Regions from separate parts of the Enterobacter sp. PL_is514 genome, predicted to be linked through region 1. Evidence: predicted binding sites of a transcription regulator. Region 1 holds the regulator's gene; each other region holds the start of a gene.
What was found. The regulator PurR, encoded in region 1, represses purine synthesis genes. The targets are predictions, from matches to a motif close to CANGCAAACGTTTGCNTG.

Region 1 (9,991 bases):
GCGTGCGCTGGAGCTGGACGAAATCCCGGGGATTGTTAACGACTTCCGCCAGGCCGTGGCCAACGCCCGTGAAGCCGGGTTTGACCTGATTGAGCTGCACTCCGCGCATGGCTATCTGCTGCACCAGTTCCTGTCGCCGTCGTCTAACCATCGCACCGACCAGTACGGCGGCAGCGTCGAAAACCGCGCCCGTCTGGTGCTGGAAGTGGTGGATGCGGTATGCAAGGAGTGGAGCCCGGACCGTATCGGGATCCGCGTTTCCCCAATCGGGTCTTTCCAGAACGTCGACAACGGCCCGAACGAGGAAGCGGATGCTCTGTACCTGATCGAAGAACTGGCTAAACGTGGCATCGCTTATCTGCACATGTCCGAACCTGACTGGGCCGGCGGTAAACCTTACACGGATGCTTTCCGTCAGAAAGTGCGCGAGCGCTTCCACGGCGTGATCATCGGTGCAGGCGCCTATACCCCGGAGAAAGCCGAAGACCTGATCGGCAAAGGGCTGATTGATGCTGTCGCGTTTGGCCGCGACTACATCGCCAACCCGGACCTGGTTGCTCGTCTGCAGAAAAAAGCAGCGCTCAACCCGCAGCGTCCGGAAAGCTTCTACGGCGGCGGCGCGGAAGGCTACACCGACTACCCTTCTTTGTAATCTCGCTATTGTTCATTGATAGCGGCGATGCTTCGCCGCTATACTAAAACATCGTTTCTGTTCAAAAAGACAGTCTATTTCATTGGTTAATGAGGAAATTATGCGCCTACTTCACACCATGCTGCGCGTTGGCGACCTGCAACGTTCTATCGATTTCTACACTAACGTCCTGGGCATGAAGCTGCTGCGCACCAGCGAAAACCCTGAATACAAATACTCGCTGGCGTTCGTGGGTTACGGCCCGGAAACGGATGAAGCGGTGATCGAGCTGACCTACAACTGGGGCGTTGACAGCTATGAGCTGGGCACGGCCTACGGCCACATCGCGCTGGAAGTGGACAACGCGGCCGAAGCGTGCGAGCGCATCCGCAGCAACGGCGGTAACGTCACGCGCGAAGCGGGTCCGGTAAAAGGTGGCACCACCGTGATTGCGTTTGTCGAAGATCCGGACGGTTACAAAATCGAGCTGATTGAAGCCAAAGACGCCGGTCGCGGTCTGGGCAACTGATCCCTCAGGGCGCAACGTGCGCCCGTAGTTTTACTGCATCCCCCCGCAAAATTTGCCATAATGCGCTCTGCTTTTTCCCCATGTAAGAGACCCTGATGTCCGATAACGCTCAATTTAGCGGTCTGTGCGACCGTTTTCGTGGTTTTTATCCCGTTGTCATTGATGTAGAAACAGCCGGATTTAACGCTAAAACCGATGCGCTGCTCGAAATTGCCGCCATCACGCTGAAGATGGATGAACAGGGCTGGCTTACACCGGACACCACGCTGCATTTCCACGTTGAACCTTTCGAAGGGGCAAACTTACAGCCGGAAGCGCTGGCGTTTAATGGTATCGATCCGCATAACCCGCTGCGTGGTGCAGTAAGTGAATATGACGCGCTGCACGCCATTTTTAAAATGGTGCGTAAAGGCATGAAAGAGAGTAACTGCAGCCGCGCCATTATGGTGGCCCATAACGCCACCTTCGATCACAGCTTTACCATGGCCGCCGCCGAGCGCGCGTCGCTTAAACGCAACCCCTTCCATCCTTTTGTCACCTTCGACACCGCCGCGCTGAGCGGCCTGGCGCTGGGACAAACGGTGCTATCAAAGGCCTGTATTACGGCGGGCATTCCGTTCGACGGCACGCAGGCGCACTCCGCGCTGTATGACACGGAGCGTACCGCAGAGCTGTTCTGTGAGATCGTCAACCGCTGGAAGCGTATGGGCGGCTGGCCGCTGCCGAAGGGTGATGAGGACGAGCACCAATCGTAGGTCGGGTAAGCGCAGCGCCACCCGACAAAAAAAAAGCGACCATATAGCGGGTCGCTTTTTTTATTTGCGCAGAGAAAATTACTCTGCGTCCGGCTCTTCCGTTTTGTACTTCGCTGCCGTCTCTTTGATCAGCTGCTGCAGTTCGCCGCGCTGATACATTTCAATCAGGATATCGCAGCCGCCAACCAGTTCACCGTCTACCCACAGCTGTGGGAACGTCGGCCAGTTCGCGTACTTCGGCAGTTCAGCGCGGATGTCAGGGTTCTGCAGGATATCAACGTAAGCAAAACGCTCACCACAGGCAGACAGCGCCTGAACCGCTTGCGCGGAGAAGCCGCAGCTTGGCAGCTTTGGAGAACCTTTCATATACAGCAGAATCGGGTTTTCAGCGATCTGGCGCTGGATTTTTTCAATAGTGGTGCTCATGTCTTGCTTCCTTTAACTTCTGTTACGGCATTCGTCTGACATTGTAGCGGTTCAGACTGGCATCGGAAAATAACATTTTTGTCACGTTTATACATTCTACTCCGAGTCAGGAAAAGTTGCATTGCAAATGGTGTTTACCCCTGCGGCGGTCAGGGTTTTGCTTAGGGAATGGGCAAATGAGCGACAGAACGATGAATTTTTTTGCACTTGCTTACGAAACACGATTGTAGATTGAAAAATGCTATTAACTTTCTGGCTTTTTATAGATTAGAATCGACGGGCTTTGTAAATCACACGCGGGTATTATTGATGACCTGCATTTATCAGGGGACTGCCCAGTGGCGCGGATAAATAAATTCTCGATCACGCTCTGTGCTTTACTGTTTACTTCACTCACTTTCACGCCAGTGGCAAACGCCTCTCAGCAGGCGCGGCATTCTGCTGTACAAAAAAACCATCTGGTGAAAGCCACAGAACGTAAGAAAAAAACCACCGCTAAGAACGACAAGAAAAAAACACCGGCTCAGACGAAACAGACCGCTTCCAGCAAGACGAAAACCAAACCTTCCCGTACTGCCCACTCCGCCAAAAGTAAAGCTTCGCAAACCGCCGCTAACCTTGTTACTGAAAAATGCATCACGCGTAAAGGCCACAAGGCGAAATGCACGAAGGTCACGAAAATAGCGGAAGTGCATAAGGTGCGCGTACAGAAAGCGCAAAAAACCGCGATGAACAAACTGATGGGGCAGATTGGCAAACCCTATCACTGGGGTGGCAGCTCGCCGCGTACCGGCTTTGACTGCAGCGGCCTCGTCTATTACGCCTATAAAGATCTGGTCAAGTTCCGCATTCCTCGTACCGCTAATGAGATGTACCACCTGCGCGATGCCTCACCGGTTGACCGCGGTGAGCTGGAAAACGGCGATCTGGTGTTCTTCCGCACTCAGGGTCGCGGCACGGCTGACCACGTCGGCGTCTATGTCGGTAACGGAAAATTCATCCAGTCACCGCGTAGCGGCCAGGATATTCAGATCACCTCTCTCAGTGAAGACTACTGGGTACGCCATTACGTCGGCGCACGTCGCGTGATGACGCCGAAAACCATTCGCTAACCCCTGCCCTGCCACACCCGTGGCAGGGTAAGTTCCTCTTTTGCATACCCTTTCAATTTGCTATCCTGTCCTTGTTGTCTGTGTGGTTATTGGCAACGCAAAATACAATAAGGAGAGAAGCAATGTCGTTCGAATTACCTGCACTACCGTATGCAAAAGACGCCCTGGCACCGCACATTTCTGCGGAAACCCTGGAATATCATTACGGCAAGCATCACCAGACGTACGTCACTAACCTGAACAATCTGATCAAGGGCACCGATTTTGAAGGCAAAACGCTGGAAGAGATCGTCCGCAGCTCAGAGGGTGGCGTATTCAACAACGCGGCTCAGGTGTGGAACCACACCTTCTACTGGCACTGCCTGGCGCCAAACGCCGGTGGCGAACCTGCCGGTGAACTGGCTACCGCTATCAACGCCGCCTTTGGCAGCTTCGCGGATTTCAAAGCGAAATTTACCGATGCAGCCATCAAGAACTTCGGTTCGGGCTGGACGTGGCTGGTTAAAGAGGCGGATGGCAAACTGGCTATCGTGTCCACCTCTAACGCAGGCACCCCGCTGACCACCAGCGCTAAGCCGCTGATGACCGTGGACGTATGGGAACACGCTTACTACATTGATTACCGCAACGCGCGCCCGAACTACCTGGAGCACTTCTGGGCACTGGTTAACTGGGACTTTGTCGCGAAGAACTTCGCCGCGTAAGAGACACGCAGAAGGGTTCGCCCTTCTGCGTTTTTGGTTTATTCCGCAGCGCAGGCTGCTTCAGGCTGTTTACGACCCGACATCATCACCAGCAGCAGGCCGAGCGCGGCAATAATCGCCCCCATCACCGGCACAAAGCTGTACCCCAGTCCCCCTGAAATCACGGCCCCACCGGCCGCCGCACCGAGCGCGTTGCCCAGGTTGAAGGCGCCGATGTTGACCGACGATGAGAGGCCCGGCGCTTCATGCGCGACGCGCATCACGCGCATCTGCAGCGGCGGCACCACGGCAAAGGTGGCGGCTCCCCAGACGACCATTGCGATCGCGGCCCCAAACTCATTACGCGCCAGCCACGGAATGGCAATCATGATGGCAATCAGCAGGGTTAAGAAGCCCTTCAGCGTGCCGCTCACGGAACGGTCGGCAAATTTCCCGCCGAGATAGTTGCCGATCGAGAAGCCCACGCCTATCAGTACCAGCATCGCGGTCACAAAGAGAGGCGTTGCGTGGGTGATGTCATGCAATACCGGTGAAATATAGGTGTAGAGGGTAAACATCGCCCCTGCCCCCAGCACGGTGGTGAGCAGCGCGGAGAGGACCTGCGGGCGCACCAGCACCGACAGCTCTCTGCGCACGTCAGGACGTTCACCCGCGCTGCCTTTCGGCAGGGAGAAGAACAGCGCCACCATCGCGACCACGCCCAGCCCGGCCGTTGCCAGGAAGGACATCCGCCAGCCGATCGCTTCCCCCAGCCAGGTTGCCGCAGGCACCCCGCCGATGTTGGCAATCGTTAGCCCCATAAACATGGTTGCTACGGCGCTGGCCTGCTTATGTTTTGGCACCACGCTGGCAGCCACGACCGATCCCAGCCCGAAGAACGCGCCGTGGTTAAGGCTGGTCAGAATACGAGACAGCATCAGCGTGGTGTAGTCCGGCGAAATGGCCGAAAGCACGTTACCCAGGGTGAAAATCGCCATCAGGAAAATCAGCGCATTGCGGCGCGCGCGGTGCGAAAGGAGAAGCGTCATCAGCGGCGCCCCCACCATCACGCCGATAGCATAGGCGCTGATTAACATCCCTGCCGCAGGGATCGAGACGTCCACGCCGCGGGCGATGACGGGCAGTAACCCCATCGGGGAGAATTCAGTGGTGCCAATCCCAAAAGCGCCAATCGCCAGGGCCAGCAGGGGAAAATTGATTTTCATGCGTCAACTCCGGATGCCGTGTCATGTGGTGACACAGAACAAAGAAGCGGAAAGCATGACATCAATCACAAAAAATGAGAAGTTAACAAAATGGCAAAAGATTTTTGCCAGAGAAGTAACAATCGGGTCGATCGGGAGGGAGAAGGCTCTCCCTCCGCGTAAATCAGTGCAGCGCAGCCGTCAGACCGGCCGCGACAATCAGAGCCAGCACAATAACGGTGGTGAACAGCGAAAACTTCAGATCGGAACTCATCAATTTTTCTCCTTTTAATCCCCCCACGAAAAGTGAGCCTGCTCATTTTTGCATAATTTACGTCAAAAATCTTCCTGGATTTAGGCTGATAAACACTTTACCTCTTCCCCTTTTCATCAAGATAGGACAAAATTCCACGCTAAATTTATTAGCGTACCGGCCATTGACCCCCTCCTGACGTCCCGTGTCGTTTTCCCGGCGTGCCGCAATTCAAGATTGCGTGATAAGGGTGAGAGAAGGCAAACGTTTACCTTCAAGTTTTTCAGGAGTTTAGGATATGGTCTGGAGTGACATTTAATGGCAACAATTAAAGACGTAGCAAAACGCGCAAACGTTTCCACTACAACCGTATCACATGTAATTAACAAAACCCGCTTCGTGGCGGAAGAGACGCGCAACGCCGTCTGGGCAGCGATCAAAGAGCTGCACTATTCGCCAAGTGCGGTTGCGCGCAGCCTCAAGGTTAATCACACCAAATCCATTGGATTGCTGGCCACCAGCAGTGAAGCGGCCTATTTTGCCGAGATCATTGAAGCGGTAGAGAAGAACTGCTTCCAGAAAGGCTATACCCTGATTCTGGGCAACGCATGGAACAGCATAGAAAAACAGCGTGCCTACCTGTCGATGATGGCGCAAAAGCGCGTTGATGGCCTGCTGGTAATGTGTTCCGAGTACCCGGAATCCGTACTGTCGATGCTCGAAGAGTATCGCCATATTCCCATGGTGGTCATGGACTGGGGCGAAGCGCGCGCGGATTTCACTGATTCCGTTATCGATAATGCCTTTGAAGGCGGCTATATGGCCGGTCGTTATCTGATCGAACGCGGTCACCGCGAGATTGGCGTGATCCCCGGTCCGCTGGAGCGCAACACCGGCGCGGGCCGTCTGGCCGGTTTTATGAAAGCGATGGAAGAAGCGCTGATCAACGTGCCGGAAAACTGGATTGTGCAGGGCGACTTTGAGCCGGAGTCGGGCTACCGCGCAATGCAGCAGATCGTCTCCCAGCCACACCGTCCGACCGCCGTTTTCTGCGGGGGTGACATCATGGCTATGGGCGCGCTCTGCGCTGCCGACGAGCTGGGTCTGCGCGTACCGCAGGATATTTCCGTGATCGGGTATGACAACGTGCGTAACGCGCGTTTCTTCACGCCAGCGTTGACCACCATTCACCAGCCGAAAGATTCGCTGGGCGAAACGGCCTTCAATATGCTGATGGACAGGATCGTCAACAAACGTGAAGAGTCGCAGTCCATTGAAGTTCACCCGCGTCTTATCGAACGCCGTTCCGTTGCGGACGGTCCGTTCCGCGACTACCGTCGTTAATCGCTTTACGGGGCCAGCTATGCTGGCTCCCGTAACCATTCCCGGTTTAGCGTTTCGCTGTCTCCCAGATAATCCAGCAGCCAGGCCATCGCAGGCGAGACATCACTTTGCTGCCAGGTCAGGCAGCAGGCCGCATCCGGGAACGGATTCTCCAGCGTCAGCTCAACCCACTCTCCGGTATCGATGCGCGGACGCGCGAAATGAACGGGCACCATCGCGACGCACAGTCCGGCGCTGAGGCACGTCGCCGACGATTCCCAGTCAGGGGCCACCACCCGCCGCTGGTTGTCCAGAAGCCAGGTGATACGCTTCGGCAATGAACGGGAGGTATCCTCCAGCACCAGCGACGGCCAGTTGCGCAGCGTATCATCGCTGAGCGGCCCCTCCATCACCGCCAGCGGATGATCGCTTGCCACCACGCACTTCCAGCTCAGCATGCCCATATCGCGAAAGGCGTAACGTCCCCCGACCGGGATCGCCTGCGTGGCCCCGATTGCCATCTCTGCCCTGCCGTCCGCCAGCGCATCCCAGACGCCGTTGAACACCTCCTGCGAGACCCGCAGCTCGACATCTGAAAAATGACGATAGAAATCGACGATCATCTGCCGGGTACGTTCCGGCTTAACGATGTTATCCACCGCGATGGAAAGATGCCCCCGCCAGCCGTTAGCGATCTGCTGACACTGTTCGCGGGTGATCTGCATTTTTTTGATAACAGAACGCCCTTCCTTCAAAAACCACGCCCCTGCGGGCGTTAATTCCACATCACGATGGCGCCGCTCAAACAGCGGAACCGCCAGCCACTCCTCCAGCTGACGCACCGTGTAGCTGATGGCCGAAGGGACGCGGTGCAGCTCCTGCGCTGCACCGCTAAAGCTGCCGTTACGTGCAACAGCATCGACCACTTCAAGAGAATAATCTGACCACATTTTCTGCCTGCAAAAAATTTGAATGCACCCGCCAAATATTAGCGTTTCACAAGCCGCTTTGCACTCCCTACACTCTCCGCCAACGTACACCTGCCTCCTCAGGAGAATAAGAGAATGCAACCCAGGAAAGGATTTTTAGTCTGGCTCGGCGGCTTAAGCGTGCTGGGCTTTTTGGCCACCGACATGTACCTGCCCGCGTTTGCCGCGATGCAGGAAGACCTGCAAACCCCTGCGGCGGCCATCAGCGCCAGCCTGAGCCTGTTCCTTGCCGGTTTCGCTTTCGCGCAGCTGCTGTGGGGACCGCTCTCGGATCGCTTTGGTCGTAAACCGGTACTGCTGCTGGGTCTGGCCATTTTTGCCGTGGGCTGCCTGGGGATGCTGTGGGTGCGCGATGCCACCTGGCTGCTGGTGCTGCGCTTTATTCAGGCCGTGGGCGTCTGTGCTGCGGCGGTGACCTGGCAGGCGCTGGTGACCGACTACTATCCGGCTAACCGCACAAACCGTATTTTCGCCACCATTATGCCGCTGGTGGGTCTTTCCCCTGCCCTGGCTCCGCTGCTGGGCAGCTGGATCCTCGCGCACTTTGACTGGCAGGCCATTTTTGCCACGCTGTTTGCCATCACGCTGGTACTGATGCTGCCGGCGTTTGCCCTTAAGCCCGCGCATAAAAAAGAGGCGCATGCGGATGCGAAGCCGATTACCTTCACCTCCCTGCTGAGCGCCAAAGCGTATCGCGGCAATGTCCTGATTTACGCCGCCTGTTCGGCCAGCTTCTTCGCGTGGCTTACCGGCTCGCCGTTCATTCTGCACGATATGGGCTACAGCCCGGCGGCCATCGGTTTGAGCTATGTTCCGCAGACTATCGCCTTCCTGGTGGGCGGGTACGGCTGTCGCGCGGCGCTGCAAAAATGGGAAGGTCAGCAAATGCTGCCATGGCTGCTGGTGCTGTATGCGCTGAGCGTCATCGGCACCTGGGCCGTCGGGTTTATTCCGGGCGCGGGCCTGGCTGAAATTTTGATCCCCTTCTGCGTGATGGCCGTGGCGAACGGGGCGATTTACCCGATTGTTGTAGCCCAAGCGTTGCGTCCGTTCCCGCAGGCGACAGGCCGCGCCGCCGCGCTGCAAAATACCCTGCAGCTGGGTCTGTGCTTCCTGGCAAGTCTGGTGGTCTCGGCGCTGATTGCGACGCCACTGTTAACCACCACCAGCGTGATGCTGGTCACCGTTGCGCTGGCGGTGACGGGCTATCGCATGCAGGCCTCCGCGCAGCGTGAGCAGGATAGCGGCGCTCAGGTGGAAACCTCGCATGCCTGATTGCGCCAGAAATCATGTTACATTTCAGTGATTAGGTTGCTAACAATTTTCTATTGAATCACCAAATTTTGAGGCCTATACTAAATTTGGTTCGATTAAATACGATAAATATTAAGTGTTAACGGGAGCCGGAGCGCTCCCGTTTTACCATGGAAGGCATTTCGGCAAGGGTTATCTCCCTTCCTCTGTTCTACGTCGGATATTAGCCTCGCGGTATTTACCGTGAGATTTCTCACAAACCAAAAAAAGCGTCTACGCTGTTTGAAGGTTCTGATCACATCAGGGTGATGGAGAAGCTATGAGTTCATCGTGTATAGAAGAAGTCAGCGTTCCGGACGATAACTGGTCCCGGATCGTCAGTGAACTGTTAGGTCGAGCAGGCATCACTATCAATGGATCATCGCCATCCGATCCTCAGGTTAAACATCCCGACTTTTTTAAACGCGTATTGCGGGAGGGATCGTTAGGCCTGGGAGAAAGCTATATGGACGGCTGGTGGGAGTGCGAACGTCTGGATACCTTTTTTGCCAGCGTGCTGCGTGCCGGTCTGGAAAACCAACTCCCGCGCAATCTGAAAGACACCCTGCGCGTCGCCTCTGCCCGACTGTTCAATCTGCAAAGTAAAAAACGCGCGTGGATCGTCGGCAAAGAGCATTACGATCTCGGCAATGACCTGTTCAGCCGCATGCTGGACCCGTTCATGCAGTACTCCTGCGCCTACTGGAAAGACGCGTCGACGCTTGAGGAAGCGCAGCAGGCAAAGCTGCGTCTGATTAGCGAGAAGCTGCAGCTACAGCCCGGCATGCGCGT
Region 2 (9,991 bases), on a different contig from region 1:
GTAAATTTCGCGCCGAGATGCGCTAATGCCACGTCGAGCGTTCCGCGGTTCAGCTCCGGAACGGTAAAACACAGCTCATAATCTTCGCCACCGGACAGCGCCCAGAGCAGTGCCTGCTCAGGCTCTACATGGCGAAGCAGTTCCTCTGACAGCGGGAACAGATCCAGGTCAACGCGCGCGCCGACGCCGCTGGCCTTCAGAATATGGCCGAGGTCTGAGATCAGCCCGTCAGAGAGATCGATAGCCGAGCTCGCCCGCTCGCGCAGCGCCTGGCCGTGCAAGATACGCGGTGTTGGCCGCAGATGGCGTTTTACCAGATATGCCGCATCATCAGCATCTTCAACCGTTAAACGGTTCTGAAGGATCGCCAGCCCTGCCGCACTGTCGCCCGGCGTACCGGTCACGTAGATCCAGTCACCGGGTTTTGCGCCTGAGCGCTTAAGCGCACGGCCAAGCGGCACATAGCCGTGGATCGCCAGCGTCATCGACAGCGGACCGGCAGTGGTATCACCGCCAATCAGCTGCATATCATAGTAGCTAAGCTGCTCAAATAGCGCATCGCTAAAGGCTTCCAGCCAGGCTTCATCCACCTCTGGCAGGGTCAAAGCCAGCGTCAGCCACGCAGGATCGGCACCCATCGCCGCCAGATCGCTGACGTTCACCGCCAGCGCTTTATACGCCAGATCGGCAGGATCGATATCCGGTAAGAAATGACGGCCGCACACTAAGGTGTCGGTGCTGATTGCCAGCGTCTGTTTTTCGGGAATATTGAGAAGTGCACAGTCATCGCCAATGCCGGTTTCAACATCAAGACGAGAGGTTCTGACACGGTCGAAATAACGGGCAATCAGGGAGAATTCGCCGCATGCCATACGTTATGCCTCAGCAAATAAAAGAAAAAACCGGAGCCGCACTGCCCGTCAGGCAATGCAGGACTCCGGTTTGCGGATCACTTTTTGTGGGGACGGATCGCAGGTGCTGCTTTATCAAGTACGCCGTTTACAAACTTGTGGCTGTCTTCAGCGCCGAAGGTTTTCGCCAGTTCGATCGCTTCGTTGATGGCCACTTTATACGGCACATCATCACGTTTAGACAGCTCAAACAGCGCAATACGCAACACTGCTTTTTCTACCTGGCCCAGCTCTTCGAGCAGACGGGACAGGTAAGGCTTCATCAGACCATCGAGATACGCGCTATTAGTCGCCACTCCCGACAGCAGTTCACGGAAGTACAGAACGTCAACGTCTTTCACGTCCTGTTCTGACAGGAACTGGTATTCAACATCAGAGATGTCGTTCTGGGACAACTGCCAGGAGTAAAGTGCCTGGACGGCACATTCACGGGCGCGGCGACGAGCAGCAGGTTTCACGGAATTCCCCTTACAAAAAAATCAGGCCTTGATGGCTTTCAATACATTGATCATTTCAAGCGCGGTCAGTGCAGCTTCTGCACCTTTGTTACCGGCTTTGGTGCCAGCACGTTCGATGGCTTGTTCAATACTTTCGGTGGTCAGCACGCCGAACGCGACAGGAATTTCAGCATCCTGCGCAACGTGTGCCAGACCGTTGCTTGCACCGCCCGCAACGTATTCGAAGTGCGCAGTGCCGCCACGAATAACGGTACCCAGTGCAATCACCGCGTCATATTTACCGGTTTTCGCCAGCGCGCCCGCCGCCAGTGGCAGTTCGTAAGCGCCTGGAACCCAAACAACGGTAATATTGTCATCTTTAACCTGGCCGATACGTTTCAGGGCGTCAATAGCACCTTCCAGCAGGCTGTCGTTGATGAAGTTGTTGAAACGCGCAATGGTGATGGCGACGCGAGCGTCCGGGGTAGCTACAGCAGCTTCAATAATGTTCATACTCTTCCTTTACGGGTTCATTTGGCCCCGCAGGGGGGCGGATTTTATCATAATACTTTGCGCACTGCTTCCCTATTTCAGGAGCAATTACGCTGTCGTTAAGTGGAGGCAGACATCCGGACCTACCGGACGAATCTCGCTAAATTTGAGTTGCGGTGCGTCGGCCAGTTTTTCAAGGCCAGGCAGCACAAACAGGCCGCGCGCATCGTGACCTAACAGTTTAGGCGCAACGTAAACAATCAATTCATCCACCAGTCCGGCCTGTAAGAGCGCACCGGCGAGCATTGGCCCGGCTTCGACCCAGATGCTGTTCACCTGCTGCTTGCCGAGCAGCATCATCAGCACCACCAGATCCAGATGACCGTTATGCTCCGCCACCATAATGCTGCGCACGCCTTCCGGCCATTCGCGCGTATCTTCTTTAGTGCGGGCAATCCAGGTTTCACCCGGCTGCTGGACGATGCGGTGCTCCGGCGTCACCCGGTTCTGGCTATCAATGACAATACGCAGCGGCTGACGCAGGTTCTCCTGCGGGTAAAGCGCCTGAGTATCGGCATTCAGTTCGTCCCAGCGCACGGTCATAGCCGGATCGTCAGCCAGAACGGTTTCACTGCTGGTGAGAATAGCATGGCTTTGCGCGCGCAGACGTTGCACATCGCGCCTTGCCTGTGGCGACGTGATCCACTGGCTTTCGCCGTTTGCCATCGCCGTACGACCGTCCAGCGAGGCGCCCAGCTTGAGCTGAATATACGGGAACCCCGTGCGCATGCGCTTCAGAAAGCCTTTGTTGAGCGCTTCCGCGTCCTGCATCATCAGGCCATGGCTGACGTCAATGCCTTCCTGCTGCAGGCGATACAGACCGCGTCCGGCTACCTGCGGATTCGGATCCTGCATCGATGCGACCACGCGCGAAACACCTGCCGCGATAAGCGCTTCGCAGCACGGCGGCGTACGCCCGTGATGGCTGCAGGGCTCCAGTGTGACGTAGGCCGTAGCACCGCGCGCCTTCTCGCCGGCCATGCGCAGCGCATGAACCTCAGCATGCGGTTCGCCGGCACGATAGTGAAACCCCTCCCCCACGATCTCGCCATCTTTGACGATAACGCACCCGACGTTCGGGTTAGGATGGGTAGTAAAACGACCGCGCTGCGCCAGCTTCATGGCTCTCGCCATGTAAATCTCATCCTGCATGAGCTTAATCCTGTAAGCGGGCGATCTCTTCGCCAAACTCTTTGATATCTTCGAAACTGCGGTAGACCGAAGCGAAGCGGATATAGGCGACCTTATCGAGCTTTTTCAGCTGCTCCATCACCAGGTTGCCGATCATTTTGCTCGGCACTTCACGCTCACCCAAACCACGAAGGTAAGATTTTATGTGGTTTAACGCCATTTCAACGTCGTCCGCGCTGACGGGACGTTTTTCCAGGGCCTTCAGCATCCCGCTGCGCAGTTTCTCTTCGTTAAACGGCTCTCGCACGTCGTTGCTTTTTACCACGCGCGGCATTACCAGCTCAGCAACCTCAAAGGTCGTGAAACGCTCGTTGCACACCAGACATTGCCGACGACGGCGTACGGATGACCCTTCGCCCACAAGACGAGAGTCGATGACTTTGGTATCCACAGCGGAGCAGAATGGGCAATGCATACGGTATCCCTGTTATCCGGTTAACTAATTTTCATTTTACCCTGATCTGGCCTGACAACAAAGGAAGAGCTTTTTGAGACAAAGGATCTATGTCTGACACGATGATGCTGGCTACCATTAGGACGATCCGTTATTTCAAGGAAATAAACGCAATGACAAGACGTTACCTGAAAATTTTGCTGGTGGGGAGCCTCTTCACCCTTAGCGCCTGTGCACAGCAAACCGAAGTCCGTCAGATGAAACAGAGCGTAAATACGCTCAATACGGCGATGGACAAACTGAACAAAGAAACGGTGAAGATCACCCAGCAAAACGCGCTGAATGCTAAATCCAGCAGCGGGGTTTATCTGCTACCGGGGGCGAATACGCCCGCGCGGCTCAATAGTCAGATTGGCACGCTGAAAATGTCTCTGGTGAACGTGGCGGCAAATGCAAATGGTACTCGCGCAACATTACGCATCCAGGGAGAATCCAACGATCCGTTGCCAGCCTTCAGCGGCACCGTCGAATGGGGACAGATCCAGGGCACCACGGAGAGCTACCAGGAGGTGAATGTTAACCGTCAGCTGTTCACCGCACCGGCCAGCGTGCTGGCTCCGAGCGATGTTGACATTCCACTGCAGCTTAACGGACTGACTCCGGATCAGTTAGGTTTCATCCGCATTCACGATATCCAGCCCGCCGCTCAGTAACCCCACTTTTAGCGGAGTGAAATGTCACTCCGCTAACATTTACATTTCGTATGGATTGGCAACATAAATGATTGCCGCTACAATCCCGGCCGTTTAAAGTACGCAAACGTGAACGCAATCGATTACGCGTGTGAGAGATATGTGAAACAACACATATTTTTGTGAGCAGGGATTCCTATAATAGGCACCGCAGAAACACGAAATATTTAGAAACGCAATTCGCGCATTTTTCACTCCCGGAAGGGAATTTCAATCAGTGGCATGATTATGAAAAAAACATTACTCGCAGCTGGCGCCGTGCTGGCACTTTCTTCCTCTTTCACTGTTAACGCAGCGGAAAACGATAAACCACAATATCTCTCCGACTGGTGGCACCAGAGCGTTAACGTGGTCGGCAGCTACCACACGCGCTTTTCTCCGAAGCTGAACAACGACGTTTATCTGGAATACGAAGCGTTTGCTAAAAAAGACTGGTTTGATTTCTACGGCTATATCGATATTCCTAAGACCTTTGACTGGGGTAACGGTAACGACAAAGGTATCTGGTCCGACGGTTCCCCGCTGTTCATGGAAATCGAACCGCGTTTCTCTATTGATAAACTGACGGGTACCGACCTGAGCTTTGGTCCGTTCAAAGAATGGTATTTCGCCAACAACTATATCTACGATATGGGCGATAACAAAGGCAGCCGTCAGAGCACCTGGTACATGGGTCTGGGTACAGATATCGATACCGGTCTGCCAATGGGCCTGTCTCTGAACGTGTATGCTAAATACCAGTGGCAGAACTATGGCGCTTCAAACGAAAACGAGTGGGATGGCTACCGTTTCAAAGTAAAATACTTTGTGCCAATCACTCAGGTTTGGGGTGGCCAACTGACCTACATCGGCTTCACCAACTTCGACTGGGGCTCAGATCTGGGTGATGACAAGAACCGTACCAGTAACTCTATCGCGTCCAGCCACGTTCTGGCCCTGAACTACGATCACTGGCACTACTCTGTCGTCGCGCGTTATTTCCATAACGGCGGCCAGTGGAAAGGTGGGGATACCGTTAACTGGGGTGAGGGTGACTTCACGTCTAAATCAACCGGTTGGGGTGGCTACCTGGTTGTAGGTTACAACTTCTAATCAGTGTGGGTTTCGCCCGGTGGTGCTACGCTTACCGGGCCAACGATCCGAATGCAGGCCGGGTAAGGCGTAGCCGCCACCCGGCTTTTTACTGCTTAACCTTCCGCAAAAAATCTGCCAGAGACCTGTCCGCACTCTCGCTAAACCGCCTTTCCGTAGTCACAATATTGAGGCATCTGTCGAGCCGGAAACAGCGATAGTCATCGCGCCGTTCACACCACGCCGCCAGCAGCCAGCGCTCTCCCCAGAAGAACAGCCCCAGCGGCTGAACCTCACGATTAGACAGCTGTCCTGCTTCATCACGGTAATGCAGCGCCAGCACCTGTTGGGCGGAAATCGCCTGATGAATCCTGTCAAAATCGCTGCGGGAGTGGCTTTGCATGCAAAAATCCGGGGCGTAGATCCGCGTCTGCTCCGCCTTTCGACGACTCTCCTCGGGCAGAATCGCCAGCACCTTTTCCTGAGCCGACTCCAGCTCGCGCGACAGCGATTCGCCTCCCCAGGTTTTGAGCAGGCGAATCGCGACGATCAGCGCCTCAGATTCCTTATTTGTCAGCATCAGTGGCGGCAGGTCAAAACCCGACATCAGCCGATATCCGCTCCCTGCTTCACCTTCCACCGGCACACCGGAAAGCGACAGGTCGCGGATATCGCGGTAGACCGTGCGCTCGGACACGCCAAGCCGGTCCGCCAGATGCGCTGCCGTTGTCAGACGCCTGCCCCGCAGGATCTGCACAATCTGAAACAAACGGTCAGCGCGTCGGGTCATATATTATTCCGCTCTCAGGCAGGTTGATGGAGGCCGACGCGGTTGCCCTCGCTGTCGGTAAACAATGCGATAGTGCCAATGCCATGCGGCAGTTCCAGCGGGCCAAACACGCACTCGCCGCCCGCAGAGGCGATGCGATCGAGCGTGGCCGCCAGATTGTCAGTATGCAGGTAAATAATAGCGCCCTGCAAAGACGGTGTAACGCCGTCAAATTTTGCCAGTGCGCCTCCGGTGGCGGGATCCTCATGCGGGAAAACCGCCAGCTCCGCGCAGTCCATTTTCTCGCGACGCAGCGCGAGCTGCATCACCGGCTCATAAAATTTGATGGCGCGCTCCATATCCGAGACCGGAATTTCAAACCAGTTAATGACGCTTTTCATACATCCTCCTGCCTGTTGTTTGGGTTCAGAAGGAGTCTACGACAGGGCTCCTGACAGCATACTGTCAGGAGTGTTTGTCAGAAGGAGATAAAAAAAATCCCGGTCAACCGACCGGGATTTCGATAACGCGCTAAACGTCGCCTTACGGCAGAATGGACGGCTGATCCGCCCCTTCTTTCTCGACTTTCTGCTGGAGCAGGTGCTCGCGCTTCATGCCGAGTTTCAATGCCAGTGCGGACGCGACGTAGATAGACGACGCTGTACCGATGGTAACACCAATCAACATGGTCAGCGAGAAGCCTTCCAGCACCGGACCACCGAAGAGGAACAGCATCAGGATCACCATCAGGGTAGTACCGGAGGTGATCAAGGTACGGTGCAGCGTCTGGGTCAACGACACGTTAAAGATTTCGTACGGCGTACCGCGACGGATCTTACGGAAGTTTTCACGAATACGGTCAGATACCACGATACTGTCGTTCAGTGAGTAACCGATAACGGACATCAGGGATGCCACAATCGTCAGGTCAATCTCAATGTGGAACAGCGACAGTATGCCCATGGTGATCACCACGTCGTGCGCCAGGGCGATAACCACACCGGCCGCCAGTCGCCACTCAAAGCGGAAACCGACGTACACCAGGATGGAGATCAGCGCCACCAGCAGCGCCATCGCACCGGTCTGGGCCAGGTCAGCACCCACGCTTGGGCCGACGAACTCAATACGCTTAACCGCCGCGTTCTGGCTGGTTGTTTCGTTAATCACGCTAACAACCTTACTGCCCAGCTCCTGGCTGCCGTTAGCATCGTGCACCGGCGGCATACGCACCATGATGTCGCGGCTGCTGCCGAAGTTCTGCAGCAGCGGCTCTTCAAAGCCCGCTTTCTGCAGAGACAGGCGCATCTGGTCCATATCGACCGGTTTTTCCAGGGAGATCTCGATAACCGTACCACCGGTGAAATCGAGACCCCAGTTAAAGCCTTTCACGCCCATAATGACGATGGACAGAATCAGCAGGAAACCTGAAATGCCGAAGGCCCAGTAGTCCCAGCGCATAAAGTCCCAGACTTTACGGCCGTGGTTCAATTGTTCAACAGTATATTCCTGTGCCACAACGCACTCCTCAGATAGACAGCTTTTTGACGCGCTTGCCGCCGTACAGCAGGTTCACGATGGCACGGGTGCCGACAATAGCGGTAAACATTGACGTTGCGACACCGATACCGGTTGTAATCGCAAAGCCTTTGATCGCGCCAGTACCCACTGCATACAGGATAAGAACCTTAATCAGTGTTGTTACGTTCGCATCGAAGATGGAGCTAAACGCGCCTTTATAACCTTCATCAATCGCCTGCTGAACAGAGCGACCGTTGCTCAACTCTTCTTTGATACGTTCGTTAATCAGTACGTTGGCGTCGACCGCCACCGCAAGGGTCAGAACGATACCCGCAATACCCGGCATGGTCAGCGTGGCCCCCGGCAGCAGGGACATAATGCCGATGATCAGCACCAGGTTCGCGATCAGCGCGGAGGTGGCAATCAGACCAAACTTCTTATAGAAGAAGATCATGAAGAGGATAGACACCACCAGACCGGCCAGACACGCTTCCAGGCCCTGCTGGATGTTTTGCATCCCCAGCGTTGGACCAATGGTACGTTCTTCAACAATCTGAATTGGCGCAATCAGCGCACCGGCACGCAGCAGCAGAGAGAGCTGACGCGCTTCGTTCGGGTTGCTAATACCGGTAATGCGGAAGCTGTTACCCAGACGAGACTGGATGTTGGCGATGTTAATCACCTCTTCCTCTTTCACCAACACCGCACGACCGTTTGCATCTTTCTTACCGCTGTCTTTGTACTCCACGAACAGGGTTGCCATCGGCTTGCCGATGTTGTCCTTGGTGAAGTTAGACATGATGTTACCACCCGCGCTATCAAGCGAGATGTTAACCTGCGGCTGGTTGTATTCGTCCTGGCTCGACGTGGAGTCGGTGATATGGTCACCGGTAAGAATCACGCGTTTGTACAGCACAACAGGCTGACCTTCGCGAGTCTGTTTCACTTCGGAATCACCCGGAATACGCCCTGCGGCTGCAGCGGACTGATCGACGTTGGAGTTCACCAGACGGAATTCCAGGGTTGCGGTCGCACCCAGAATCTCTTTCGCACGCGCAGTGTCCTGGATACCCGGCAGTTCAACCACGATACGGTCAGCACCCTGACGCTGTACCAGCGGCTCAGCCACGCCCAGTTGGTTTACACGGTTACGCAGAATGTTGATGTTCTGCTGAACGGCATATTCACGCGCTTCTTTCAGACGCGCATCGGTCATCACCGCGCGCAGCTGGTTGCTGCCCTGAGAGGTGATGACCAGGTCACGGTGACGTTGGGTCAGGTAATCTACAGCCTGATCGCGCGCCGCACTGTCGCGGAACGTGATGCTCATGCCGTAATTATCTTCTTTACGCACGGTGGTGTAAGCGATGCCTTTATCACGCAGATCGCTGCGCAGGCTGTCGATATTCTGTTCCTGCAGCTTGCCAAGCGCGGTATCCATATCCACTTCCATCAGGAAGTGAACGCCGCCACGCAGGTCAAGACCGAGTTTCATTGGCTCTGCTTTCATCGCAGCCAGCCAACGCGGGGTTGCAGGGGCAAGGTTAAGCGCCACGACGTATTTGTCACCCAGCACGCCCATCAGCGCTTCGCGAGCGCGGAGCTGCGTGTCGGTGGTGTCGAAGCGAGCAAGAATTGCCCCCTCTTCCAGAGCCACAGACTTAGCGGTAATTTTTTCTTCTTGTAACGTTTTCTGGACCTGGATCAGCGTTTGCTCACTGGCGGCGACACCGCGCGCGCCAGTGATTTGAACAGCCGGATCCTCACCATACAGGTTGGGAAGCGCGTACAGCAGGCCGACGAGAATCACGACGACCAGCATGATGTACTTCCACAAAGGATAACGGTTTAACACGGCAGTTCCCTTTGGGAAAAGTTGGGATTACAGCGCCTTCATGGTGCCTTTCGGCAGAACGGCAGCTACGAAGTCACGTTTGATGACCACTTCAGTGGTGTCGTTCAGGGCGATAGCAATGTAGCCGTTTTCAGCCACTTTGGTTACGCGACCGACCAGACCACCGTTAGTCAGTACTTCATCGCCTTTCGCAATGGAGTTCATCAGGTTTTTGTGCTCTTTGGTGCGCTTCTGCTGGGGACGCAGGATCATGAAGTAGAAGATCAGACCGAACACAACCAGCATCAGAATCAGAGACATCGGGCTGCCCTGCGCTGGAGCACCTGTTGCCGCTACCGCATCAGAAATAAAAAAGCTCATTCAAATTCCCTCATTATTAAAATTAATCAACGTTCAACGGTGGAACATCCCGCCCCTGACGTTGGTAGAAATCGGTCACGAAGCTCTCTAATTTACCCTCTTCGATAGCCTTACGTAAACCAGCCATTAAGCGCTGATAATAACGAAGATTATGAATGGTATTGAGACGCGCGCCCAAAAT
Region 3 (9,991 bases), on a different contig from region 1:
ACGTCCAATCTGATTGGCCTGATCCTCCGTGACTTTAGCGACAGTTTCTCCATCAAGGTGATGGCGAGCATCGTTCAGGATCTTGAAAAACAGGGGTATATGGTTTTTCTCGGACAGCCCCAGAACGACCATGACCATCTTGAGCGCTGCCTGCTGTCGTTTAAGCAGCAGGGCGTCGCCGGGGTGATCTATCTGGCCTCGGATACCCGCACCTCTACCCTACCGGAACAGATTCGCCGCTGCCCGCTACCGCTGGTGGTGGTCTCTCAGTCGCTGCTGGATGAAAAATGCAATCTGGTGATGCGCGACAACCGTCAGGCGGCAAACCTGGCGGTGCGTTATCTTATCGAGCGCGGCCATCGCAATATCGCCTACATTGGCGGACGTGAAGGCTGCCTTATCCGCGAGCAGCGCCTGCTCGGTTTTCGCAGCGCGATGACGCAAAACGGGCTGGTCTGGCGCGATGAATACTCTCCGGCCTGCAGCGATGACACCCTGGCTGCGGGTTTCGCCACCCGCCAGCTGCTGGAAAAAAACAATACTATCACCGCCCTGCTCTGCCACTCGCCGGATGCCATGATCGGCTCCATCTCCGGTATTCATCAGGTCGGGCGTACGGTGGGTAAAGATGTGTTTTTAACACAGCAGGTCGCGCTGGTCGGTTTCGAAGATATGCTCCACGTAAACCTCACCTCGCCGTCATTTACCTATGTCTCATCCGCCAGCGAAGAGACGGGGCGTCAGGCTGCCGGGCTGATTATTCGCACGCTAAAGGAGCCGACGCTGCAAACCCAGCGCATTACGCTTTCCGGGCAGCTTATCGCGCGCGAGTCGGCGTAAAATCAGAATTCAGAACAGGTCTGTTAAGGCGAGATTACTGCTATATTTCCATGATTTGCCATGGATAATATCAATGCCTACCGTTATTACGCACGCTGCTGTTCCGCTTTGTCTGGGCCTGGGCCTGGGAACCAAAGTGATTCCTCCCCGCCTGCTGTTTGCCGGGATTGTTCTCGCCATGCTGCCGGACGCCGACGTGCTGGCGTTTAAGTTCGGCGTCGCGTATGGAAATGTTTTCGGCCATCGCGGCTTTACCCACTCCCTGCTGTTCGCCTTTGTGGTGCCGATACTTTGCGTGCTGACTGGACGACGATGGTTCAGGGCCAGCCTGACGCGGTGCTGGCTGTTTTTAACGGTATCACTGCTGTCGCACAGCCTGCTGGATTCGATTACCACAGGCGGAAAAGGCGTCGGCTGGCTGTGGCCGTGGTCAGATGAACGCTTCTTTGCGCCGTGGCAGGTGATTAAGGTCGCGCCGTTTGCGCTCTCACGCTATACCACGCCGTACGGGCATCAGGTGATTATTTCAGAACTGCTGTGGGTGTGGCTGCCGGGGGTTGTGCTAATGGGAATGTTGTGGTGGAGAAGAAGGTAAAAAAAAGCCGGGTGGCGGCTGCGCCTTACCCGGCCTACTTTTACCCGTAGGCCCGGTAAGCGTAAGCGCCACCGGGCGTTACAGACTTACTTACGGCGCCAGGTGGTACCCTGCGGGCCGTCTTCCAGAATGATGCCCATCTCGGTCAGACGGTTACGCGCCGCATCGGCCGCCGCCCAGTCTTTCGCCTGACGCGCTTCCAGACGCGCTTTGATCAACGCTTCAATTTCCGCCACTTCGCCGTCATCCGCCTGCGCACCGCTCTGCAGGAACACGTCCGGATCCTGCTCCAGCAGGCCGAGCACGGAAGAGATCTTACGCAGATGGGACGCCAGCGCATTCGCCGCCGCCATATCTTCTGACTTCAGGCGGTTCACTTCGCGCGCCATGTCGAACAGCACGGAGTAAGCTTCCGGGGTGTTGAAGTCGTCGTTCATCACCTCAACAAAGCGTGCTTCGAACGCTTCGCCACCTGCAGCAGGAACAGACCTGTCGGTACCGCGCAGCGCGGTGTACAGACGCTCCAGCGCCGAGCGCGCCTGCTTCAGGTTCTCTTCGCTGTAGTTCAGCTGGCTGCGATAGTGGCCGGACATCAGGAAGTAGCGCACGGTTTCCGCGTCGTAATACTTCAGCACGTCGCGCACGGTAAAGAAGTTACCCAGCGATTTCGACATCTTCTCGCGGTCAACCATTACCATCCCGGAGTGCATCCAGTAGTTCACGTACTCGCCGCCGTGGGCGCAGGTGGACTGCGCGATTTCGTTTTCGTGGTGCGGGAACATCAGGTCTGAACCGCCGCCGTGAATGTCGAAGTGCTTGCCCAGCTGTTTGCAGTTCATCGCGGAACACTCAATGTGCCAGCCCGGGCGGCCTTCGCCCCACGGGGATGGCCAGCTTGGTTCGCCCTCTTTGGACATTTTCCACAGCACGAAGTCCATTGGGTTACGCTTCACGTCAACCACGTCAACGCGCGCGCCGGCCTGGAGCTGATCCAGATCCTGACGGGAAAGCGAACCGTAGGTTGGGTCCGTTGGCACCGAGAACATCACGTCACCGTTGTCGGCAACGTAGGCGTGACCGCGTGCGATCAGCTTTTCGGTGATCTCGATGATTTCGTGAATATGGTGGGTCGCGCGCGGCTCGCTGTCCGGGCGCTGAATATTCAGGGCGTCGAAGTCTTTGTGCATCTCAGCGATCATGCGATCGACCAGCGCGACAAAGCTTTCGCCATTTTCATTCGCGCGCTTGATGATCTTATCGTCGATGTCGGTGATGTTGCGCACGTATTTCAGGTTGTACCCCAGAAAACGCAGGTAGCGTGACACCACGTCGAAGGCGACAAAGGTACGGCCATGGCCAATGTGACAGAGATCGTAAACCGTAATACCACACACGTACATGCCGACTTCCCCGGCATGGATAGGTTTAAATTCCTCTTTTTGGCGCGTCATTGTATTAAAGATTTTTAACATCGAAGATTCCATGTAAACACGTGTGTGGTTGAAAACCGGCTATTCTACCCGTAATTCAAACCCGAAGCAGCACACAATGCAAGGTGATCGCATCCTGTGGTTATGCTATAACAAGCCCCTATAGATGACCCGAACGCGGGTCGACGTACCACAATAACGGAACAGGATGCAAAAATGGTTACTTTCCACACTAATCATGGCGATATCGTAATCAAAACCTTTGATGACAAAGCGCCTGAAACAGTTAAAAACTTCCTGGACTACTGCCGCGAAGGTTTCTACAACAACACCATTTTCCACCGCGTGATCAACGGTTTTATGATCCAGGGCGGCGGTTTCGAACCTGGCATGAACCAGAAAGCCACTAAAGAAGCGATCAAAAACGAAGCGAACAACGGCCTGAAAAACACCCGCGGCACGCTGGCGATGGCGCGTACTCAGGCACCTCACTCTGCAACCGCGCAGTTCTTCATTAACGTGGCTGACAACGACTTCCTGAACTTCTCCGGCGAAAGCCTGCAGGGTTGGGGCTACTGCGTATTCGCAGAAGTGGTTGAAGGTATGGACGTGGTTGACAAGATCAAAGCCGTCTCTACTGGCCGCAGCGGTATGCACCAGGACGTTCCTAAAGAAGACGTTGTGATTACAAGCGTGACCGTCAGCGAGTAATTCGTGGCGACACTCTTTATTGCGGATCTTCATCTGCAAACAGAAGAACCGGCGATAACCGCCGGTTTTCTGCGTTTTTTACGCGGTGAAGCGAAAAGCGCCGATGCGCTGTACATCCTGGGCGACCTCTTTGAAGCCTGGATTGGCGACGATGACCCTAACCCGCTGCACCGTGAAATGGCTTCGGCCATTAAAGCGCTGGTGGATTCCGGCGTCCCCTGCTATTTCATTCACGGCAACCGTGATTTCCTGATCGGCAAGCGCTACGCCCGCGAAAGCGGCATGACGCTGCTGCCGGAAGAGCAGGTGCTCGACCTCTACGGCCGCAAGGTGCTGATCATGCACGGCGACACGCTCTGCACCGACGATACCGGCTACCTGGCGTTTCGCGCCAAAGTCCACACCCCGTGGATCCAAACGCTGTTCCTCGCCCTGCCGCTGTTTATCCGCAACCGCATCGCCGCCAGAATGCGCGCGGGCAGTAAAGCCGCCAACAGCAGCAAATCCATGACCATCATGGACGTTAATCCTCAAGCGGTGGTCAACGTGATGGAAAAACATGGCGTTCAGTGGTTGATCCACGGGCATACTCATCGTCCTGACGTGCATTCCCTTATAGCCAACGGCGAACCGGCCCATCGCGTGGTGTTGGGTGCATGGCACTCAGAAGGATCCATGGTCAAAGTCACGCCACAGGGCGTGGAGCTGATCGCTTTTCCGTTTTAACCCCTTACAGCTCATTCTATTTTTTTGAACAATATTGGCAAATTGTTTCGATTTTAATCAGCCCGTGGTCGGCCTATTATTTATCACATCAGGGCATCACGCCCTATCCAAGATAAATTACTTAAGGAATACGACCATGAAATCCATCAAAACTTTCGTTGCAGTTACCGCTCTTTCCCTGGCTTCCTTCGGCGCTTTCGCGCAGAGCGTCAGCGCAACCGGTTCAACCCTTGACCGCGCAGAAGCGAAAATTGCTGCACAGGCTGCTGAACAGGGCGCGTCTTACAAAATCACCAGCGCGAAGGTCGACAACCGCGTGTATATGACCGCAGAACTGACGAAATAATGATTGCCCTTCGACAAAAACAGACCGCCAGAATGCGGTCTGTTTTGTTATGAATTGATGGCAACAACGGCTCAAGATTTAACCGCGCAACCGTTTTCCTTGCCCGTATAACATGCTATTCTCTGTGCCCTCGAAAGCAGTGTGTTTCGCACCACAGGAGTTTTAAGACGCATGTCTTCCCGCAATAATCCGGCGCGTGTCGCCATCGTGATGGGGTCCAAAAGCGACTGGGCTACCATGCAGTTCGCCGCCGAAATCTTTGAAATCCTGAATGTTCCGCACCACGTCGAAGTGGTCTCCGCGCACCGTACACCGGACAAACTGTTCAGCTTCGCCGAAAGCGCCGAAGAGAACGGTTATGAGGTGATCATTGCCGGTGCGGGCGGCGCAGCACACCTGCCGGGCATGATTGCCGCCAAAACCCTGGTGCCGGTTCTGGGCGTCCCGGTACAAAGCGCCGCGTTAAGCGGTGTGGATAGCCTCTACTCCATCGTCCAGATGCCGCGCGGTATTCCTGTCGGCACGCTGGCGATTGGCAAAGCGGGTGCGGCGAACGCTGCCCTGTTGGCCGCGCAGATCCTGGCGACGCACGATAAAGCGTTACATCAGCGTCTGGCGGCGTGGCGTAAAGCCCAGACCGACGAAGTGCTGGACAATCCGGACCCGCGGGGTGCGGCATGAAGCAGGTTTGCGTCCTCGGTAACGGCCAGTTAGGCCGCATGCTGCGTCAGGCCGGTGAGCCGCTGGGTATTGCCGTCTGGCCCGTCGGGCTGGACGCTGAACCTGAAGCCGTACCGTTCCACCAGAGCGTGATCACCGCCGAGATCGAACGCTGGCCGGAAACCGCGCTGACCCGCGAACTGGCGCGTCATAACGCCTTCGTAAACCGCGACGTGTTCCCGATCATTGCCGACCGTCTGACGCAAAAGCAGCTGTTCGACAAGCTCGGCCTGCCGACCGCGCCGTGGCAGCTCCTGTCCGATAAAAGCGAGTGGAATGATGTTTTCGCGATGCTGGGCGAGCTGGCCATCGTGAAGCGCCGCGTGGGCGGCTACGACGGCCGTGGCCAGTGGCGTCTGCGCGCAGACGACACTGCCGAGCTGCCGGACGACTGCTACGGCGAATGCATCGTTGAGCAGGGCATCAACTTTAGCGGTGAAGTGTCACTGGTTGGCGCACGCGGGCACGACGGACATACCGTCTTTTATCCGCTGACGCATAACCTGCATCAGGACGGTATTCTGCGCACCAGCGTCGCCTTCCCGCACGCCAATGCTGAGCAGCAGGCGCAGGCAGAAGAGATGCTTTCTGCCATCATGCACGAACTCGGATATGTGGGCGTCATGGCGATGGAGTGCTTTATCACCCCGTCCGGTCTGCTGATCAACGAACTTGCACCGCGCGTGCACAACAGCGGCCACTGGACGCAAAACGGCGCGTCCATCAGCCAGTTCGAACTGCACCTGCGCGCGATCACCGACCTGCCGCTGCCGCAGCCGGTGGTGGACAGCCCGTCGGTGATGATCAACCTGATCGGCACCGATCTGAACTACGACTGGCTGAAGCTGCCGCTGGTGCATCTGCACTGGTATGACAAAGAGGTTCGCGCGGGTCGTAAGGTCGGTCACCTGAACCTGAACGACAGCGACACGGGCCGCCTGAGCGCCACCCTGGAAGCCATGATCCCTCTCCTGCCGCCGGAATATGCGAGCGGTATCGTCTGGGCACAGTCAAAGCTCAAGTAAGACATCTGCGCCGGGGAGTTGACCTTCCCCTTCCCCGGCGTACAATCCCCGCCCATTGCTGCTGAGTTTTCTTCTGGAATAACCATGAACGATGGAACGGACTATCGCGCGATCCTCGCGTCTGATACCCCTTTAATCGACGTTCGCGCGCCGATTGAATTTGCCCAGGGTGCGATGCCCGCCGCCATTAACCTGCCGTTGATGAATGACGACGAACGCGCCGCCGTCGGCACCTGCTATAAACGCCAGGGCCCCGAGGCCGCGCTGGCGCTTGGCCATAGTCTGGTGAACGGCGAGACGCGTGAGACACGTATTAACGCCTGGCGTGAAGCCAGCCTTGCCCATCCTGAGGGCTTTCTCTGCTGCGCGCGCGGCGGCCAGCGCTCGCATATCTCGCAGGCCTGGCTTAAAGAGGCGGGCATCGACTACCCGCTGATCCGCGGCGGCTATAAAGCCCTGCGCCAGACGGCGATTCAGGTGACCATTGAGCAGTCACAAAAGCCGATAGTGCTTATCGGCGGCTGTACCGGAAACGGTAAAACCCTGCTGGTGAAGCAGCACGCGCAGGGCATCGATCTGGAAGGGCTGGCGCACCATCGCGGTTCGTCGTTTGGCCGCACGCTCACGCCGCAGCTTTCCCAGGCGAGCTTTGAAAACCACCTTGCGGTTGAGCTATTGAAAAAAGACGCCGCGCGCTGGGTGCTGGAAGATGAAGGCCGGATGATTGGCTCCAACCACCTGCCGGAGTGCCTGCGTGACCGCATGGTTGAAGCGCCTATCGTGGTGGTAGAGGATCCGTTTGAGATCCGTCTTGAACGCCTGCGCGAAGAGTATTTCGACCATATGTGGGCAGATTTTTCTGCTGCCTACGGCGAAGAAGCGGGCTGGAAAGCGTACAGCGAGTACCTGCACCACGGCCTGTTCGCCATTCGCCGCCGTCTGGGGCTACAGCGGTATGCAGAATTCACCGTGCTGTTAGATTCCGCGCTGCTGGAACAGCAACGATCTGGCAGCACGGACGCACACTTCAGCTGGCTTGTACCGCTCCTGAACGACTATTACGACCCGATGTACGGCTATCAGCTGGAGAAGAAAGCGGAGAAGATTGTGTATCGCGGGACGTTTGAAGACGTTGCAGAGTGGCTTGGTCGCTAAAAGAAAGCCGGGTGGCGGCTACGCCTTACCCGGCCTACGCGTGCTTTTGTAGCCCCGGTAAGCGCAGCGCCACCGGGGAACAGACGACTTAGAAGTCGTAACGCAGACGCACCAGGTTCATGTCGCCCAGGTCGTCGGTGCTGGAGGTGAACACGTGCTCGTAGTCCACGCGGAAACCGTAATCCAGCTGGAAGCTGATACCCACGCCGTTGTCGATGCGCTGGTAGTTGCGGCCATTCACGTAGTCAATACGGTCGCCCATGAAGTAAGGCTGGATAGATTTAACCGCATACTGACCAATTGGGAACTTGTAGCCCGCAAAGTATTCAATACCCCATGCATCACCGGCGAAGTAGTCGTTAACAGACACTTTTTTGGTGGTCATGAAGTTCTGATACCAGCCGCCGCCAACGGAGAATGTCCAGTTGTCCGGGGTCCAGCTCAGCGCGGTACCGAGGATGTTCTGGTCGTAGGTTTTGCTGTCGCCATTGGCCGGGTTACGCATATCCGCACGGGTGTAGTTCCACGCGGCACCCCAGGTCAGATCGGTGGTCAGGTGGTAATCCAGACCCAGTGAACCGCCGCCTTTACGCTTGTAGCGCAGGCCGTTGCCCGGCAGGTATTCGCTGTCTTCAAACAGGTAGGATGCATAAATGTCAGCATCGCCCACGGTTTTCTTATATTTCAGCATATTACGTGAACGGTAAGAGCCGTCGTAATCGCCTTTGATCCCGTTACCTGGTGCCTGACCGATCATGTCGTAGTCCCAGATATCGGTTTTCGCGCCCACCACATCATAGTAAACGCTGTTCTGTTGACCGAAGGTCAGCGTACCCCAGGTGTCGCTCTTCAGACCGGTGTAGAGCATACGACGCGTCGTGTCGTGGTCGCTTTCGCTGTAGTGGTTGTCCCAGTTGAACATTGCAGGGAAGTTCACGCCCAGCTCGTAGTAGCTTACCCAACTGATGTCATCAAACAGGTAGTAATCTGCTGCGAAACGGAAACGGGTGCCGCCGTCGAAGCCGTTACGCTTGTAAGAACCTTTGTCGCCGTCACCGGTCATCATGTTGAACTGTGGACGGATACTCCCACCCACAGTGAAGTTCAGGCGGCTCAGCGGGTTACCCGCCTGAGGATCCTGCTTAAGAACGGTGATTTCCGCCTGAGAAGCGAAGGTAGTCAATGCCACTGCCGCGCCGATCGTTGCCGCCAGCGCTGATTTTTTTATAGTCATTATTTTTCCTTAATAGACACGCTGCTAAATATTTAGCGGGTGAATATTAACTGGAAATAATCGGGCTGTGTGGTCGGGTTTTTAATGTTTTGTGCTACTAAATGAGTGGGTATTATCACTTTGTGCTTTTTAAACACTACGCACCGGCATTTGAAACCGGTGCGTAACTTTCACCGTGCTAAATCAACTCGCGAACTGACGGAACAGGGCTTTGCCCTTTAACAGCCGCGTGCCGAGCCAGCCTCCGCAGAGTGAAAGCAGCACAGCGCCACAGAGAGGCAGGATCAACCAGAGACGCCAGTCAGGCTCCCACGGGAAGTCGAAGACTTTTGTCTGCAACACCGCCAGCGCCGTCTCTGCGCCAATGGCTGCCACCAGACCCGCCACCAGCCCCAGCAGCGCAAACTCGCTCCAGAGCGTCATCCGCAGCAGCCGCTTTCCGGCCCCCAGCGTGCGGTAGACCACCAGCTCCTGATGGCGCTGGCGCATGCCTACCTGCACCTGGGCCAGCAGCAACAGCACGCCGCAGATCGTCACCAGCACCACCATGACCTCCAGCGCGCGGCTCACCTGCTCCAGAACCTGCCCTACCTGCTTCAGGATCGCTCCAATATCCAGCAGGCTGACCGTCGGAAACTCCCGGTTAAGCTGGGTCAGCATGCCGTTGCCGTTTTCCCAGCGGAAGCTGGTCAGCCAGCTCTGCGGCTGACCGTCCAGCGCCCCCGGCGGGAAGATAAAGAAGAAGTTTGGCCGCAGGCTTTCCCAGTCCACTTTACGCAGGCTGGTGACCTTCGCGGTAAAATCCTGGGTATCGCCGGTAAAGGTCACGCTGTCCCCAAGCTTCACGTTCAGGCGCGTCGCCAGCCCCTCCTCCATCGACACCTCTCCCGCTTTCGGCGGCCAGATGCCGGCGGTTATCGGGTTGTGGTCAGGGCGTTTCTCCTGCCAGGTCAGGTTCAGCTCGCGGTTAAGCGACTCGTCCTTGTTCCCCTCCGTTGGCTGCCCATTGATCTGCGTCAGACGCGCGCGAACGATGGGATAGAACGACTCAGGGATAATGTGATGCTCCGACAGGAAACCCTTTAGCGGAGTGACCTGTTCTGGGGCAATATTGATCAGGAAATAGTTCGGGCTTTCCGGGGGAAGCTGCTGCTGCCAGCGATCGAGCAGATCGCCGCGCAGCACTAAAAGCAGCGCCAGCAGCATAAA

Region 2: the regulator PurR is predicted to act here: its motif matches at 4,310-4,327, upstream of AC0TNG_RS12345 (nucleoside-specific channel-forming protein Tsx).
Region 3: the regulator PurR is predicted to act here: its motif matches at 4,732-4,749, upstream of purE (5-(carboxyamino)imidazole ribonucleotide mutase).

Annotation. Positions count from the first base shown of each region.
Region 1 covers NZ_JBVPGN010000034.1:144,866-154,856, reverse strand. Annotated here, with positions in the region: gene nemA (alkene reductase) at 1-652, shown strand, start outside; gene gloA (lactoylglutathione lyase) at 753-1,160, shown strand; gene rnt (ribonuclease T) at 1,256-1,915, shown strand; gene grxD (monothiol glutaredoxin 4) at 1,994-2,341, opposite strand; gene AC0TNG_RS16355 (C40 family peptidase) at 2,680-3,453, shown strand; gene sodB (superoxide dismutase [Fe]) at 3,576-4,157, shown strand; gene AC0TNG_RS16345 (MFS transporter) at 4,196-5,362, opposite strand; gene cydH (cytochrome bd-I oxidase subunit CydH) at 5,526-5,615, opposite strand; gene purR (HTH-type transcriptional repressor PurR) at 5,913-6,938, shown strand; gene punR (DNA-binding transcriptional activator PunR) at 6,956-7,867, opposite strand; gene punC (purine nucleoside transporter PunC) at 7,982-9,181, shown strand; gene cfa (cyclopropane fatty acyl phospholipid synthase) at 9,480-9,991, shown strand, end outside.
Region 2 covers NZ_JBVPGN010000032.1:143,552-153,542, reverse strand. Annotated here, with positions in the region: gene thiL (thiamine-phosphate kinase) at 1-872, opposite strand, end outside; gene nusB (transcription antitermination factor NusB) at 950-1,369, opposite strand; gene ribH (6,7-dimethyl-8-ribityllumazine synthase) at 1,391-1,861, opposite strand; gene ribD (bifunctional diaminohydroxyphosphoribosylaminopyrimidine deaminase/5-amino-6-(5-phosphoribosylamino)uracil reductase RibD) at 1,949-3,052, opposite strand; gene nrdR (transcriptional regulator NrdR) at 3,057-3,506, opposite strand; gene AC0TNG_RS12350 (SadB/YajI family lipoprotein) at 3,659-4,198, shown strand; gene AC0TNG_RS12345 (nucleoside-specific channel-forming protein Tsx) at 4,466-5,329, shown strand; gene AC0TNG_RS12340 (helix-turn-helix transcriptional regulator) at 5,418-6,098, opposite strand; gene AC0TNG_RS12335 (VOC family protein) at 6,113-6,478, opposite strand; gene secF (protein translocase subunit SecF) at 6,621-7,592, opposite strand; gene secD (protein translocase subunit SecD) at 7,603-9,450, opposite strand; gene yajC (preprotein translocase subunit YajC) at 9,478-9,810, opposite strand; gene tgt (tRNA guanosine(34) transglycosylase Tgt) at 9,833-9,991, opposite strand, start outside.
Region 3 covers NZ_JBVPGN010000032.1:246,818-256,808, reverse strand. Annotated here, with positions in the region: gene malI (Mal regulon transcriptional regulator MalI) at 1-840, shown strand, start outside; gene AC0TNG_RS12860 (metal-dependent hydrolase) at 914-1,435, shown strand; gene cysS (cysteine--tRNA ligase) at 1,522-2,907, opposite strand; gene ppiB (peptidylprolyl isomerase B) at 3,082-3,576, shown strand; gene lpxH (UDP-2,3-diacylglucosamine diphosphatase) at 3,580-4,302, shown strand; gene AC0TNG_RS12840 (YdgH/BhsA/McbA-like domain containing protein) at 4,439-4,648, shown strand; gene purE (5-(carboxyamino)imidazole ribonucleotide mutase) at 4,820-5,329, shown strand; gene purK (5-(carboxyamino)imidazole ribonucleotide synthase) at 5,326-6,393, shown strand; gene mnmH (tRNA 2-selenouridine(34) synthase MnmH) at 6,478-7,548, shown strand; gene AC0TNG_RS12820 (porin) at 7,637-8,782, opposite strand; gene ybbP (putative ABC transporter permease subunit YbbP) at 8,966-9,991, opposite strand, start outside.